One region of the Maritalea sp. S77 genome, then DNA from elsewhere that is predicted to be linked to it. Evidence: predicted binding sites of a transcription regulator. Region 1 holds the regulator's gene; the other holds the start of a gene.
What was found. The regulator PhoB, encoded in region 1, activates phosphate uptake and scavenging genes when phosphate is short. The targets are predictions, from matches to a motif close to TGTCATNNANCTGTCAT.

Region 1 (8,041 bases):
GGAAGTTTTGGCGGGCATCCCAACCGTGGTTTATGGCTTCTTTGCCGCGTTAACGGTCGCACCTTTCTTCCGCAACTCGGGCGATGCCATCGGCATTTCTGTGTCGTCGGAAAGTGCGTTGGCCGCAGGTTTGGTCATGGGGATCATGATTATCCCATTTGTTTCATCACTTTCAGATGATGTGATCAACTCCGTGCCGCAGAGCCTGCGTGACGGGTCCGCTGGCTTGGGTGCAACCAAATCTGAAACCATCCGCCGCGTGATTTTGCCAGCCGCTTTGCCGGGCATTGTGTCTGCCTTGATGCTGGCCATTTCCCGCGCCATTGGCGAAACCATGATCGTGGTGATGGCCGCTGGCCTTTCTGCCAATATGACGGTGAACCCGCTCGAAGCGGTAACCACCGTAACCGTGCAAATTGTAACCCTACTGGTGGGTGACCAGGAGTTTGATAGCGCGAAAACACTTGCCGCCTTTGCCTTGGGTCTGGTGCTGTTTTGCGTTACGCTGCTTCTGAACGTCATTGCGCTTCGGGTTATCCAAAAATATCGAGAGCAATATGACTGATTTAGCAGGTGGCAATGTGGAACAGGCCTCGGTTCATACCAGCGAAGGTGCACGCCAAAGATTGGCCAAGCGCTATCGCGGCGAGTCGATTTTCAAATGGCTTGGGCGCTCGGCGATTGGCGTTTCAGTCGCCTTCTTGCTCTTGCTGTTGTCCACAGTGGTGTTTCAGGGCTTGCCTGCATTCACCTTCAACTTCGTCAATATGCCGTTTGAGCTGAGCGAAGAAAAGCTGAACCTTGATGGCTCCGAAGATGGCCTGCGCCGAGCAAATTATGACGCAGTAGTGCGCGATGCCATTCGCGGCGAATTTCCGACGGTAACAGGTCGTAGCGAACGCCGCACACTTGGTGGTCTGCTCTCATCCGGTTCTTCTGTTTACTTGCGCCAACAGGTTCTGGACAATCCAGAAGTTGTCGGCACCAGCGCAAATTTGGAAGTGCCGATTTCTGACTTTGCTGACCTTTATCTTAAAGGCCAAATCACCAGCGATTACACAATCGATGGCCAGGGCGCATTGCGCGTTGACCGCAACGAAAATGGTTTTCGCTTGATCGCTGATGAGCCCGTTTTTGCTGACGCATTGGCGCGCGCTAAGGAAGCGCTTGCGGCACAGGCCGTTCGGCTGCGCGGGCAACAATCTGGCTTGCAATTGTCACTCAACAAAACACGTGGCGACATTCAGGCGTTGCAAGCGCGTATTCCAGCAGAAGCAAACGCCAATGTGAAATCGCGTTTGGAAGCGGAGCTAGAGCGGTCAGAATCTGACATCACCGTGTTGGAAGCCCGCATCAAACAGATTGAAGAGCAAACCAAAAAAATCGATAGCCGTGTGGCCAATCCGGGCTTGGGTGAAGACCTCACTGAGGAAATGATGTCTGTGTTGGTTTATGCCAACGGCGCGGTGTTGAAAGCGGTTAAGGTCACTTCAACCACAGCAAACGTGGAAGAATATATGCCGCTCGATGCCGATGTGAGTAACATCGACGCCAGCGAGTGGAAAATCCGCGTGCTGGAAGTGCCCGAGGCCAATCGCAAATTCACCGACCAAGAAATCGTTTGGACCGATGTGTTGGTTGACCGCGGCTATGTTCGCTCCGGCCTAAACACCATCTTCTTTACTCGTGGCGCAAGCCGCGAACCAGAAATGGCGGGTGTGCTTGGCGCGGCTGTTGGCTCGGCATTGACCCTGATCATTACCTTGCTCTTGTCCTTCCCGCTCGGCGTTGCCGCGGCAATCTATTTGGAAGAGTTCGCACCGAAAAATCGATGGACCACATTGATTGAAGTGAACATCAACAATTTGGCTGCGGTGCCCTCCATTGTGTTTGGTTTGCTGGGCTTGGCGGTGTTCCTCAACTATTTCGAGTTGGATCGCTCTGCGCCTTATGTTGGCGGTATGGTTTTGGCTTTGATGACATTGCCAACCATCATCATCGCGTCCCGCGCTGCCTTGCGTGCCGTGCCACCTTCAATCCGCGAAGCTGCGCTGGGCATTGGCGCCTCCCGCTTGCAAACTGTGGTGCACCATGTATTGCCATTGGCAATGCCGGGTATTCTCACAGGTACCATTATCGGCATGGCGCAAGCCTTGGGTGAAACAGCACCGCTGTTGATGATCGGCATGGTCGCCTTCGTGGTCGACATTCCGATGGGCTTTTCAGACCCATCCACCGTTTTGCCCGTGCAGATCTTCATGTGGGCTGATTTCCCAGAACCAGCATTCCAACAGCGTACATCCGCTGCCATCATGGTGTTGCTTGGGTTCTTGATTGCTATGAACGCGCTGGCGGTTGTGCTGCGCAAACGTTTCGAACGCCGTTGGTAGGCCGATATTCGGCCCCACCACACATATTGAGGTAGATAATGAGTGTAGAAGCAAATTTGGCCACCGCCACAACGCACGCACCTGCTGCGAACAAGGGCAAGGTGAAAATGAGCGGCAGCGGCGTCAACGTCTTTTACGGTGCAAAGCAAGCGCTGTTTGATGTGGATTTGAACATCTATGAAAACCAAGTGATTTCATTGATCGGCCCATCGGGCTGCGGCAAGTCCACCTTTTTGCGTTGCCTAAACCGGATGAACGACACAATTGATGTGTGTAAAGTTACCGGCAACATCATTCTGGACGACCAGGACATCTACGACAAAAATATCGACGTTGTAGAATTGCGCGCCCGCGTGGGCATGGTGTTCCAAAAGCCAAACCCATTTCCCAAAAGCATTTATGAAAACGTGGCCTATGGCCCGCGTATTCACGGGATGACCCGCACAAAAGATGAGTTGGATGAATTGGTCACCTCTTCTTTGCGTCGCGCAGGCCTTTGGGAAGAGGTGAAAGATCGCTTGGATCAGCCAGGCACAGGCCTTTCCGGCGGTCAGCAGCAGCGCTTGTGCATTGCGCGTGCTATTGCAACGCAGCCAGAAGTATTGTTGATGGATGAGCCCTGTTCAGCGCTTGATCCAATTGCGACAGCGATCATTGAAGAATTGATCGATGAACTGCGCGCCAACTTCACCATTGTGATCGTGACCCACTCCATGCAGCAGGCCGCTCGCGTAAGTCAGAAGACAGCGTTCTTCCATTTGGGTAAACTGATTGAAGAAGGCCCAACAGACCAGATTTTTACCAACCCGATCGACAAAAAAACACAAGATTATATTACTGGGCGTATCGGGTAATATTTAGCGGCGAGAGATTTAACAATGGCAAATCCAGATAACGAACATATCGTCACATCTTACGAAGATGAACTGACTTCTTTGACCCGCGCAATCTCAGAAATGGGCGGCATGGTTGAAGTGGCCATCACCAATGCGACACAGGCGCTGGTCCGGGTGGACCATGAATTGGCCAAGCAAACAGCCAATAGCGACAAGCGCGTTGACGATATGCAGCGCATGATTGATGAGCAGGCCGTGTCCATGATCGCACGTCGCCAGCCAATGGCGGGTGACTTACGCCACATTGTTTCAGCCATTCACGTGGCCAACGATTTGGAGCGGATCGGCGATATCGCGAAAAACTTGGCACGTCGTACCTTGCATATCGATAGCCAGCGCGTTTCCAAGCAGCTTTATAATGGCGTGCGTCACATGTCAGACCTATCGTTGCAACAGGTTAAGCGGGCGCTTGATGCGTTCACCGCGCGGGATTCAAAAATCGCAATAGATGTGTGCCGCCGCGATGACGAGGTAGACTCGCTCTATATTTCACTGTTCCGCGAATTCCTCACCTATATGATGGAAGATCCGCGCAACATCACTGATTGCACCCATTTGTTGTTCTGCGCCAAAAACCTAGAGCGTGCAGGCGACCACGCGACCAATATCGCAGAGGCAGCCTATTATCTGGAGACAGGTGGCAATCTCTACAACGATATTGAGAGCGGCAAGGTCTCTTTGGGATAGTCTTAAAATTGCGAGGATGGGGTTATGTCACCACACATACTGATCGTCGAGGATGAAGCCGATCTGGCATTAATGCTGCGCTATAATCTGGAAGCAGAGGGCTATAAAGTCTCTGCTGCTGAAAGTGGCGATGAAGCTGATTTGATCATGCGGGAAGATGTGCCGGATCTCATCCTTTTAGATTGGATGTTGCCTGGTCTTTCCGGCATCGAGTTGTGCCGCCGCTGGCGCACACGCGAAGAAACCCAGCGCACTCCCATCATCATGATGACTGCCCGTGGCGAAGAAGAAGAGCGGGTGCGTGGCCTAGCTACTGGCGCTGATGATTATGTGGTGAAGCCATTCTCTGTGCCTGAACTTCTGGCCCGTGTGAAAGCCTTGCTGCGTCGATCAAACCCTCATCTCACTGCACAAAGCCTTGCTGCAGGCGATATTGAGTTGGATCGCGAGACCCACCGCGTGCGCCGCTCTGGCCGCGAGGTACATCTCGGCCCAACCGAATATCGTTTGCTGGAATATCTCATGCAAAACCCCGGCCGCGTCTATTCTCGCGAGCAGTTGCTCGACGGTGTTTGGGGCCATGATGTCTATGTAGACGAACGCACCGTAGACGTACATGTCGGTCGCCTCCGCAAAGCCATCAATCGCGGCAGATCCAAAGATCCAATCCGCACCGTCCGCGGCGCTGGCTATAGCTTTGACGAGAAATTCGCCACCGCATAACCCGCCTTCGAGATATTAAGTTTGGGGGAACATTTGCACGCTGATCCCTTATGGTTTCGCGAAGGGATCAGATTGGGGCTACGTGATTGGGTTGCGCTGGGAAGCTTTCAGAAGCCTTCCAATTTATCACTCAAATGACTCCGTCCACGCGAAATTTATTTAAAGAGCAAGTCGCGGTATGATTGCATTTCTTCCGGATAGCTCAAAAGTTCCAATGTCTCAGCTGCTTGTTGCACATCTTGGCGCAGAGAAGGGAGGGCGTCTTGATCATCGGTCATAACCGCCAATTCAACAAATGAGCCAAGACTTGCCACCTGATCAAGCGTGACATGAAACTTATCAAAAAAGTAGATATCGCGACGCTTTTGAATTTGTCGCTTCTCTTCAAAGCCTAAAGATTTAAGCATCGCCAATGCTTTGTCATAGTCGGCAAGGTCCATGGCCACGCACTCGTCCTTTGCAGGGCCCTTCGAAATCCAAAGCACCCGTCCAGAGGGTTGCATATGCCGAAGGGTTTGAAACTGGCCGTTTGTTTCCAAACGCCCATCGGGTAAATCAAGAAACACATCTGTTTCGACATTCCCAATTGTGAAGGGCGTTGCCGCCAATCGTTTCAGCCGGTCTCGAACTTGGTCTAAATCAACAACCCGGAACTTCCGTTCCACCTCAAAGCGGCCCACAAAATGGTCGCCGGGATCACACAACATCCCCTTTGTTTCCAAAGATTCAGCGCCTTGTTCCATTTGTAATCCCTTTTCGTCTTCGAGATTTAGCGTGGATTGCCAAAATATCTACAGATGCCTAGTCAACCTGTCGCTTTTGCCTGTTTAGCGGCAAATTGGGGTAGCGGCAGCTAAATCTTTCCATAAAAAAAGGGCCGCACAAGGCGACCCGATTTAAAGTTTCGCTGCTCTAATTCTTCTTGCGCCGGTCAAGGGAATGGTAAGCACGCTTAGAGTGAAATTCGCAATAGGGCTTACCTTCATCGCTATGGCGTCCACAAAAGTGGAAGTCATCTGCAACAGGGTCGCCAATTGGCCATTTACACGTATGTTCGTTCAGCTCCATCAGGCCGATGCGCTCGGCTTCTGGGATAAAGATTTCAGATTCAGCATTCAGTTCAAAGCTTTGCTCGGCCTCGGTCTCTGCACTCATCTTCAGCGCGGTGTTGCCTGCAATTGCTGGCCCACCAGATGAACGGCGCGGCGCTGAAGAAGCGGCCGCCGGGCGGCTGCTCGCAGGGCGCGCGCTTGTGTTTGATGCTGCGCCGCTTGGTCGCCTTGGCGTGCTGGACGCCGTGGCCCGTGGCTTGCGCGCACGCGGGGCTGAAGATGCGGGCTTTGCCCGGCCTGAAAGTTTAAGCCGATGCACTTTGCCGATCACTGCATTGCGAGTGACCCCTTCGCCAAGCTCAGCCGCGATTTGGCTTGCACTCAAGCCTTCCATCCAAAGTTTTTTCAAAATCGCAACGCGCTCGTCTGTCCACGCCATGGAGGTCCTCCATTTTAATCAAAAGATAGACTCCGGCACCTCACCGAAAAATGCGTAAAATCCGGTTCAAATACCATCCATCGTATGTACTTATAGGTCCGCCACACGAGATATCGTGTTCCTATGGCCTCACTTTACAAGACCGGATGAATCCGTGACAAGGCTCGTCTGCTTTTATTTCCGGTTATCCAAGACATTTTTTAATGTCGTTGCATTTCCGCCATTTCGCTGCCGATTGACTTTTCCCAGTTAAACTGGTCATAAATGCACTTGTTATCGCGTTGCGCCGTTGTGGGCAACGCGTTTTTTGGTTTTGGCGCTGTCTTGCAGCGCCGCAGTTCAGGGCAGAAAGGAACATCAAGAACATGTCCGCACTCTATAAAAATTATCAACGCGCCGATCTCTCTTTTGAGCGGGGCGAAGGGGTGCGACTATTCTCATCAGACGGTGGCGAATATCTTGATTTTGCAGCAGGTATCGCGGTGAACGCGCTGGGCCATGCTGATCCTTATGTGGTGAGCAAGCTTAAAGAGCAGGCCGAAAAGCTTTGGCATGTCTCTAATGTTTTCTCCATTCCTGAAGCAGAGAAGCTCGCTCAGCGGCTCGTAGACATTTCTTTTGCTGATATGGTGTTCTTCACCAATTCAGGCGCTGAGGCGCTTGAATGCGCTATTAAGACCGCGCGTCGCTACTTCTATAATAAGGGTCAAGAAGATCGCTATGAGATCATCACCTTTGAAGGCGCGTTCCACGGGCGGACTTTGGGAACCATCGCGGCAGGCGGTAATGAATCCTATTTGACAGGCTTTGGCCCTAAGGCTGGCGGCTTTCCGCATGTGCCAGCGGGCGACCTTGACGCAGTGAAAGCCGCCATCAGCGACAAGACAGCTGGCATTTTGCTGGAGCCGATCCAGGGTGAAAGCGGCATCAATGTCTTTAGTGCCGAGTTTTTACGCGACCTTCGCGCACTTTGTGATGAGCACGGCATTTTGCTGATTTTGGACGAAGTGCAATGTGGTTATGGCCGCACGGGCAAAATGTTTGCTTATGAATGGGCAGGTATTATGCCTGACGTGATGGCTTTGGCCAAAGGCATTGGCGGCGGCTTCCCGCTGGGCGCATGTTTGGCCACTGAAGAGGTTGGCGCTGCGATGGTGCCGGGCACCCATGGCAGCACCTATGGCGGCAACCCCATGGCCTGCGCCGTAGGCAATGCGGTGTTAGACCGCATTTCAGAAGATGGGTTTTTGGCCCATGTTGAAGAAATGGGTCAATATTTAAGCTGGTCATTGCAGCAATTGGCGCAAAAATTCCCAGAAGAAGTTCTGGAGGTGCGCGGAAAAGGTTTGATGGCGGGGATGAAGGTGAAACAACCCGTAGCGGAAATGGTCGCTAAAATGCGCGAGCATCATCTGCTTGTCGTTGGCGCGGGTGATAATGTCATTCGTTTCTTGCCGCCACTCATTGTTGAAAAACAGGATATCGATGAGGCGATCAACCGAATGGAAAAAGCGCTTTCGGCTTAGGGCTTGCCCGTTTCATTCACTCGATCTTCGCTTCCCCCACAAGCAACTCATGACAAAAGGACAGTCACCATGGCTGCAACGCAACATTTTTTGGATCTTGGCCAATTTACAAAAGAAGAGCTGAGAAAAATTCTTGATTTGGCCCACACGCTAAAAACCAAATTGAAAGAGGGTGAACGCCCGCCATTGCTGCAAGATAAAGTACTGGCAATGATTTTTGACCGTGAAAGCACACGCACGCGCGTCTCATTTGATGTGGGTATGCGCCAGCTTGGTGGCCAAACATTGATGCTTACCGGCGATGAAATGCAATTGTCGCGCGATGAAA
Region 2 (8,041 bases), on a different contig from region 1:
CGGATTGATCTTTTCTGGCTGGACAAAGAAGCGGGTGACGCCTTGTTGCGGTACGATGGCAAAACCAAGGCTAACTGGTGTGTTGGAGATATCGCTGCCGCGAATGTTCAACAGCCAGTTGGTGGATTCGGGCAGGGTCAGCACCAAATAGTCGGCATTTTTCTCTGCCATTTGCTTTTGTAACTCGGTGATTTTGTCCGCTGCAGATTTGCCTGTTTGTGCATCATCCAGCGTATAGATGTCGTTTGTGGGTGGTGCAGGGCGATCTTCCCAGATGGCGTCCACAAGATTATGCACTTCCACAAGCTCAATGCCAGCCGCGCTTAGTTTTGCGTCAAGCGCCATAATTTCCTTGGGCGTGTGCAGCCAGCCGTCATAACCGACTTTTTGACCCTTTTTAAGATTGGCAATCAGCCAGTCTGCCGTTGCCGTTGGGCTTAAATCAACAATTTCAAATGTGTTGGTGTCTGTTTGTTGTGGCGCTTGCAATGTGTAGCGACCATCAACAACCAGTGCTGCTTTTTGTGTGCCAACGATGGCCGTGCCAGCTGAGCCAGTGAAACTGGAAATATAGGCGAGCCGTTCATCACCAGCCGGAACATTTTCGCCGCGGTGGGCGTCCGCGCGCGGAATCAGAAAGGCATCGATATTTTGGCTTTTCAGTTGATCGCGGAGCGCTGTAACGCGGGGGGCAACCAAGTCTGGATAGGCGCGCTCTTCAAATGTTTGAAATCTATTGGCTTGTTTGTTGGTTGACATGGTCACCATAATCCTTCGGTCAAACGTGCATAGGAACCTGCCAAAACTGGCTCAGCCATGCTTTTTTTGCATGGCTGTAGTGCGAAAGCAGGGTCTACTAAAATTTTTTTACCGGGTTACATTGGGTCATCAGATCGAGAGATGCAAGTAGGTGCATCCGATTTGCAAAGGAGAAATTCGATGACACAAAAAGCTGGCCTTTTCCGTAATATGTTGGACGCAATGGTGGCAGCACGCTCAAAGCAAGCAGAGCGCCATATTGCACATTTCTTGAATGCAAACGATCGCCATTACAAATAAGAACAGGGCAAATTGCCCATCAATTAAGCTAGGTGTTTAAAATGTCTGCGAAGAAAAACTTTTTCCAAAATTTCGTGAGCTCTATGTCTAACACACGTGGTTTTCATGACCCACGCGAGCAACAAAAATATGTGGCGACACAATCATATCGCCACTTGCTTGGTTCATACGACCACACAAACGGCTTCTAAGAAGCCGTAAAGGCCGAGCTATTCGGCTTTTAGTGTTAGGATCGACCAATCACCCTTCTCGCTTTGCGCGAGGAGGGTTGTTTTTTGTGCTGTGTAAGCTGCAATCACATCTTCGGCCTGTCGCGTTAGCAGCCCAGCCAGAATGATGGTGGCGCCTGGTTTGGCTTGTTTCACCACTTCGGGGGCCAGTTCAATCAGCGGCCCGGCCAATATATTGGCCATGATGAGATCAAACGGGCCATGTTCGGCAAAGATCGGATGATCAAACCCATCGGCGGTTTCGGCGATGATCTGGTCCAGCACGTCATTGATTTCAGCATTCTCGATGGTGACCTCAACTGCTTTGGGGTCGATGTCGGTCGCGAGAATGTTGAGTTCAGTGCGTTTGGCCGCAGCGATGGCTAGAATCCCGGTGCCGGTGCCTAAATCCAAAATGGCTTCAGGTTTGTTGTCTTGAAGATACTGGTCTAGCGCCGCGAGACAACCGGACGTCGTTTCATGGTGACCCGTGCCGAAAGCTTGGCCTGCATCAATTTTGATCGGGATAACATTGTCAGCACTCGGCGCGTCATCATGTGAGCCATGGACAAAAAAGCCGCCTGCTTCAACGGGTTTTAGCCCTTCAAGTGAATGGGCGACCCAGTCTTTTTCAGGCACAGGTGCCACTTCAAAATCCAGCACATCGCCTAAAACCTCTTTGGCAATGGCGTTAAATTTTTCAATATCGGGTTTTTCATCGCATGTGGCTTCAAACACCCAATGTTCGCCGTCTGGCCCCTCATAGGCCACAGCAGAAAGGGCCATATCATCCAATTCGCTAATCGCATCGACCAGCTTATAGGCTTCTTCTTTTGACAGGGGCACGCTGATTTGGTTAAGCGACATGGATGATCTCACGGTTTTTGAACAAAGCTTTCCAGCACCTTTTTGCGGCCGACGCTGGGAAAGTCAATGCTCAGCTTGTTGCCATCGACAGCGGCAACGGTGCCCTCGCCAAATTTCAGGTGTAGAACCTTATCTCCGGTCTTAAACCGGGAAGAGGATGCAGGGTTGACGGATCGGGCCACCAACTCGCCTTCAATGGTGGGGCCGCGGTCTTTTCCGCGGCTTTGATGTTGCCGCTGCGCACGTTGCCATCCGGGCGTTTCATAAACGCTTTCAAACGGATCGCGGCGGTCGAATTTGGTGGCTTGATCGCGTCCGCCATAATTGATGCCGCCATAGGAGGAGCCTGTGTCTTTGACTTCCACCACATCGGCAGGCAATTCATCCAGAAAGCGCGACGGAATGGCGGATTGCCACAAGCCGTGGATGCGTCGGTTTTGGGCGAGGCTCAGCTTGGCGCGTTTGCGCGCGCGGGTGATGCCCACATAGGCGAGGCGACGTTCTTCCTCCAACCCAGCTTTGCCGGATTCGTCCAAGGCGCGCTGGTGCGGGAATAGGCCTTCTTCCCAACCGGGCAGAAACACGGTGTCGAATTCCAAGCCTTTGGCCGCGTGCAGGGTCATGATGGACACAGCATCGTCTGCATCGCCGCTATCACGGTCCATTACCAGCGAGATATGTTCCAAAAATCCGCCCAGCGTTTCAAACTCTTCCATGGACCGGATGAGTTCTTTCAAGTTTTCCAAACGTCCTGGCGCATCGGCAGATTTATCATTCTGCCACATCTGGGTGTAGCCGCTTTCATCCAAAATGGCTTCGGCCACTTCAGAGTGGGGCAGGGTCTGCAATCGCATGGCCCATTCATCAAATTGGCTCAGAAGGCCGCGCAGGGTAGAGCGCTGCTTCGGCTTTAGCTCATCGGTTTCAACCAGCTCGCGTGTGGCTTGTACCAGCGGCACATTGGCGGCGCGTGCCGCGTCATGCAGCATAGAGATGGTGGCATTGCCCAAGCCGCGCTTGGGTACGTTTACAATGCGTTCGAAGGCTAAATCATCAGCAGGCTGCGTGACGATACGCAAATAGGCAAGGGCATCGCGAATCTCTTTGCGTTCGTAGAAACGCGGGCCACCGATGACGCGATAATTCAAGCCAAGCGTGATAAAGCGGTCTTCAAATTCGCGCATTTGGAATGAGGCGCGGACCAAAATCGCCATTGAATTGAGCTTATGGCCTTGGCGCTGCAATTGCTCAATATCTTCGCCAATATTGCGGGCTTCTTCTTCCGAATCCCACACGGAGGTGACCGCAATTGGTTCGCCTTCTTCGCCCACATCGGTTTGCAAGGTTTTGCCCAAGCGATCTTCATTGTGGGCAATCAAGTGTGAGGCGGCTTTTAGGATTTTTGATGTAGAGCGATAGTTGCGCTCCAAGCGGATCACCTTTGCGCCGGGAAAATCCTGCTCGAAGCGCAAAATATTGTCTACCTCGGCGCCGCGCCAGCCATAGATGGATTGGTCGTCGTCGCCCACCACGCACACATTGGCGGTTTCGCGATGTTCGTTGGATTGTGCCAACAGGCGCAACCACAAATATTGCGCGACGTTAGTATCCTGATATTCGTCCACTAATATGTATTTGAAGCGGCGATGAAACTCTGCCAACACGGTTGGGTTATCTTTAAACAGGCGAATGCCTTCTAGTAGCAAATCGCCGAAATCTGCGGCGTTCAGCACTTTGAGCCGTGCTTGATATTGCTGATAGATTTTCACCGCTTTGCCATCGGCGAACACGCCTGCATCGGCGGCAGAAAGTTGGCTGGGTTGCAGGCCTTTGTTTTTCCAACCGTCAATGACGTGGGCCAGTTGGCGTGCTGGCCAGCGTTTTTCATCTACATTCTCGGCTTGCAGCAATTGCTTGAGCAAGCGGATCTGATCGTCTGTGTCCAGAATGGTGAAATCGGATTTGAGGCCAACCAGTTCGGCATGACGGCGTAAGATACGGGCGCCAATGGAGTGGAACGTGCCGAGCCAAGGCATGCCTTCAATGGCACCACCCACGAATTTGCCGATCCGCTCTTTCATTTCGCGGGCGGCTTTGTTGGTAAAGGTCACCGATAGGATTTCACCCGCCCGCGCACGGCGGGTTGCCAAAATGTGGGCAATGCGTGTGGTGAGAACGCGGGTTTTGCCTGTGCCTGCACCTGCCAAGACCAGCAAAGGCCCATCCACAGACTCAATCGCATCGCGTTGTTCTGGGTTGAGGCCCTCTAAATAATTCGGTGTTTGCGCGCCCAATTGAGAAGTGATCGGGCCAGCGCCTAAACCTTGTGGTTTTGCTGGTCTATCGGTCATTCGGTCCGTTTCGAATCTCTTTTTGTTCTTTATAGGGGAGACATACTTTCTTGTATATGTCGAGAAGCAAAAAGCCTTGTGACGCTTGAGCTGTGCAATGTCAAATTTGTGCAACAAATTTGTCACGCCGCTGTCGTGGCAGCTCCCTAAGCGAATAGCGGACGACTTAAACGCAAGGGGAGACTTATGTCGCTTTTCAAAACAATCAGCCTGGCTGCGCTTTCAAGTGTAAGCTTAGGGTCCATGGCCGCAATGGCCAGCCCATATTTCGATCGGGTAAACGGCTTTCCAGTGGCGCAAAACGCACCTGAAGCTGAAGAAACATCATCAGAAATCATCGCTGCAAATGAAGATGGCTCATGGCTTGTATATTCAGACAGTCCAGCTGGTGGCATTGGCTTTATTGGCCTTTCAGAAGATGGCAGCACCGAAGCCAAAGGCTTTTTGACGTTGGATGGTGAGCCAACGTCCGTCACCGTGATTGGTGAGCATGTATTTGCTGGCGTCAATACATCTGAGAGCTACACTGCGCCTTCAGGCCATGTGGCTGTAATCAATGCTGCGAGCCAAGAAATTGTGGCCACTTGTGATCTTGGCGGCCAGCCAGATTCAATTGCTGCATCAAAAGATGGGGCCATGCTTGCTGTGGCCATTGAGAATGAGCGCGACGAAGATTTGAATGATGGCGTGCTCCCGCAAGAGCCTGCCGGCTTTGTGTCCTTGTTTAAAGTGGCAGAGGGTGCGCTGGATTGTGACAGCCAGATCAAAGTGGATTTGACAGGTTTGGCTGAAGTTGGTGGTTCTGACCCTGAGCCTGAATTTGTTGATTTCAACATGGCAGGCGAATTGGTTGTGACCATGCAGGAAAACAACCACCTTATTATTCTTGATGGCGCGACAGGCGAGGTGAAAAACCACTTCTCCGCAGGCGCTGTTGATTTGGCCAATGTGGACACAGAAGAAGAAATGGCGTTCACCTTTGATGGTACTTTGGACGCTGTTGTGCGCGAGCCAGACGCTGTAAAATGGTTGGATAATGACCGCTTCGTTACCGCCAATGAAGGCGATTATGAAGGTGGCTCACGCGGCTTCACCATTTGGAACAAAGACGGTTCATTCGTTTGGGATTCAGGCATGAGCGTGGACCATCTGGTCGCGCGTTTGGGCCATTACCCAGAAAAACGCTCAGGCAATAAAGGTTCTGAACCGGAAGGTTTGGAAGTGGCCAAGTTTGGTGATGACACATTGATCTTTGTGTTGTTGGAGCGCGCTTCTTTGGTGTTGGTTTATAAAGACACAGGCGCTGAGCCTGAGTTTGTCCAAGCCTTGCCATCAGGCATTGGTCCTGAAGGTGCGGTGGCCATCCCATCTAAAAACTTGCTGGCCACGGCTAACGAAGTTGATTTGCGTGAAGATGGTGGCGCTGGTTCGCACGTGATGATTTATGCGCGCAATGCTGAAACACCAGCTTACCCGCAAATCATCTCAGAAATGGACGGCGATCGTCCAATCGGTTGGACAGCGCTTTCTGGCCTCGTGGCTGATGCAGAAGTTGCCGGCAAGCTTTATGCAGTGAATGACAGCTTCTTGCGGTCGCAGCCTTCAATCTATGAGATTGATGCAACCCAATCGCCTGCCAAAATTGTTCGCCGTATCGGAGTGACGCGTGATGGTGCTCCGGCGCAAAAACTGGACCTTGAAGGCATCACTCTTGATGGTGACGGCGGTTTCTGGCTTGCCTCTGAAGGCCGGACAGATCGGTTGACCCCGCATGCGCTTTACCATGTGAACAGCAAAGGCGAGATTGAAGAAGAAGTGCCTTTCCCGGCCGAGTTGCTTGCCGTTGAAAAACGCTTTGGCGCGGAAGGCATCACTGCCGTTGGCGAAGGTGATGAGATGGTGCTTTGGATCGCCATTCAGCGCGAATGGGCTGACGACGCCAAAGGCGAAGTGAAGCTTGTTTCTTACACACCTGCCACTGGCGAATGGGGCGCGGTGCGTTACCCGTTGGATCAGGTTGAAAAAGGCTGGGTTGGCCTTTCTGAAATCACGGCCCATGGCGACATGATCTATGTTGTAGAGCGTGACAATCAGTTGGCTGACAATGCGAAGATCAAGAAGCTCTACGCTATCTCTATGGACCAAATGCAGGCAGCACCTTTGGGTGGTGAACTGCCATTGGTTAAGAAAACAGAAGTGCATGATTTCTTGCCAGAGATGAAAGCGTTGAACGGCTTTGTGCTCGACAAGATCGAAAGCTTTGCCATCGACGCGTCAGGCGAAGGGTTTGCGATGACAGACAATGATGGTGTTGACGATCACTCAGGTGAAACATTATTCTTCTCCATCGGCAAAATGTAAATTTTATCAAAATTTGCGCAATGGGCCCGGGCGGAAACGCTCGGGCTTTTCTTTATGGGAAAAGCGGTTAAATTTGAATCGGTTGGAGGATGTGATGAACCCATTGATTCAAGCTTTGTTGGCGTTTGATGGCAAGCAGGTTGAGCCATTGAAACAGGGATTGGCCGCTTCGGAGTCGGGTGAATTTTTGGCACTTGCTGATTATTTTGCCCATGACAATGTGATGTTTCAAACTGGGGCGTCGTGGCTGGTGAAGGGCGCACTGGAGCGCGGTAAAGAGGTTCCGGCCAATGTGGTCGAAGCCATGTTTGATGCCGCGGATCACTATGCTCATTGGGAACCAAAACTGCACGCGCTTCAGTCCGTTCAATATTTGGATTTTGAGCACATCAAACGCGAAAAAGTTGCGGCTGCATTGCCTGCGCTCTCAGACGATAAGAAGACATTGGTGCAGGTTTGGGCGCTGGATGCGGATGTGCGACTTCATATTGAAAATGAGAGTCAATTGAATCGCTTACAGCAAAAGCTCAATATGGCGCTTGAGGCAGGGCCAGCGTCGCTTAAGGCGCGGGCGCGGCACTTAAAAAATGAATTTAAAGCTTTGGATTGACTTGAATATTTGAATCGCGTGCCCACTTGAACTTGTACGTTACCTTATTGCCATTGGGGGAAATCATGAAAGCTGCAGTTTGCCGTGCCTATGGGCCAGCCGAAAATGTGAAAATCGAAGAAGTGGACAAACCCACGCCGGGCGCTGACGAAGTGTTGGTCAAGGTGATGGCAAGCACAGTGGACATCGCCGATGTGCGCATCCGTGCGCTGCGGGTACCGAAAGGGCTGGGCCTTATGACACGGATGGCGATGGGGCTGTTTAAGCCGAAATACCCGATTTTCGGTTTGCAATTTTCCGGCATCGTTGAAGAAGTTGGTGCCAATGTGACTGGCTTTGAAGTCGGGCAGGAAGTTGTTGGCTCCAATGGTTTTCGTCTCGGTGCTCATGCGGAATATATTCTGGCGGGCAAAGAGGGCGCACTGGTGGCCAAGCCGTCAAGCCTTAGCCATGAAGAAGCTGTTTCCGTGCTCTTTGGTGGCAGCACAGCGATGGGTTATTTTAAAGAAGGTGGCTTGAAGGCTGGTGATGATGTGCTGGTCAATGGTGCGTCTGGTGCTGTTGGTGTTGCAGCAGTGCAATTT

Region 2: a site for PhoB is predicted at 4,607-4,623, ahead of ACP15Y_RS09775 (esterase-like activity of phytase family protein). Genes of this name have one in related genera too.

Annotation. Positions count from the first base shown of each region.
Region 1 is NZ_JBNAGG010000001.1:1,356,973-1,365,013, reverse strand. It holds gene pstC (phosphate ABC transporter permease subunit PstC) at 1-565, shown strand, start outside; partial or broken gene ACP15Y_RS06565 (DUF3333 domain-containing protein) at 558-1,043, shown strand; partial or broken gene pstA (phosphate ABC transporter permease PstA) at 1,539-2,390, shown strand; gene pstB (phosphate ABC transporter ATP-binding protein PstB) at 2,429-3,244, shown strand; gene phoU (phosphate signaling complex protein PhoU) at 3,269-3,973, shown strand; gene phoB (phosphate regulon transcriptional regulator PhoB) at 3,998-4,696, shown strand; gene cyaB (class IV adenylate cyclase) at 4,852-5,439, opposite strand; gene ACP15Y_RS06535 (GcrA family cell cycle regulator) at 5,609-6,187, opposite strand; gene ACP15Y_RS06530 (aspartate aminotransferase family protein) at 6,544-7,713, shown strand; gene argF (ornithine carbamoyltransferase) at 7,783-8,041, shown strand, end outside.
Region 2 is NZ_JBNAGG010000002.1:415,099-423,139, forward strand. It holds gene ACP15Y_RS09760 (aminopeptidase P family protein) at 1-759, opposite strand, end outside; gene ACP15Y_RS09765 (50S ribosomal protein L11 methyltransferase) at 1,269-2,135, opposite strand; gene ACP15Y_RS09770 (ATP-dependent helicase) at 2,144-4,486, opposite strand; gene ACP15Y_RS09775 (esterase-like activity of phytase family protein) at 4,673-6,847, shown strand; gene ACP15Y_RS09780 (hypothetical protein) at 6,942-7,457, shown strand; gene ACP15Y_RS09785 (NAD(P)-dependent alcohol dehydrogenase) at 7,523-8,041, shown strand, end outside.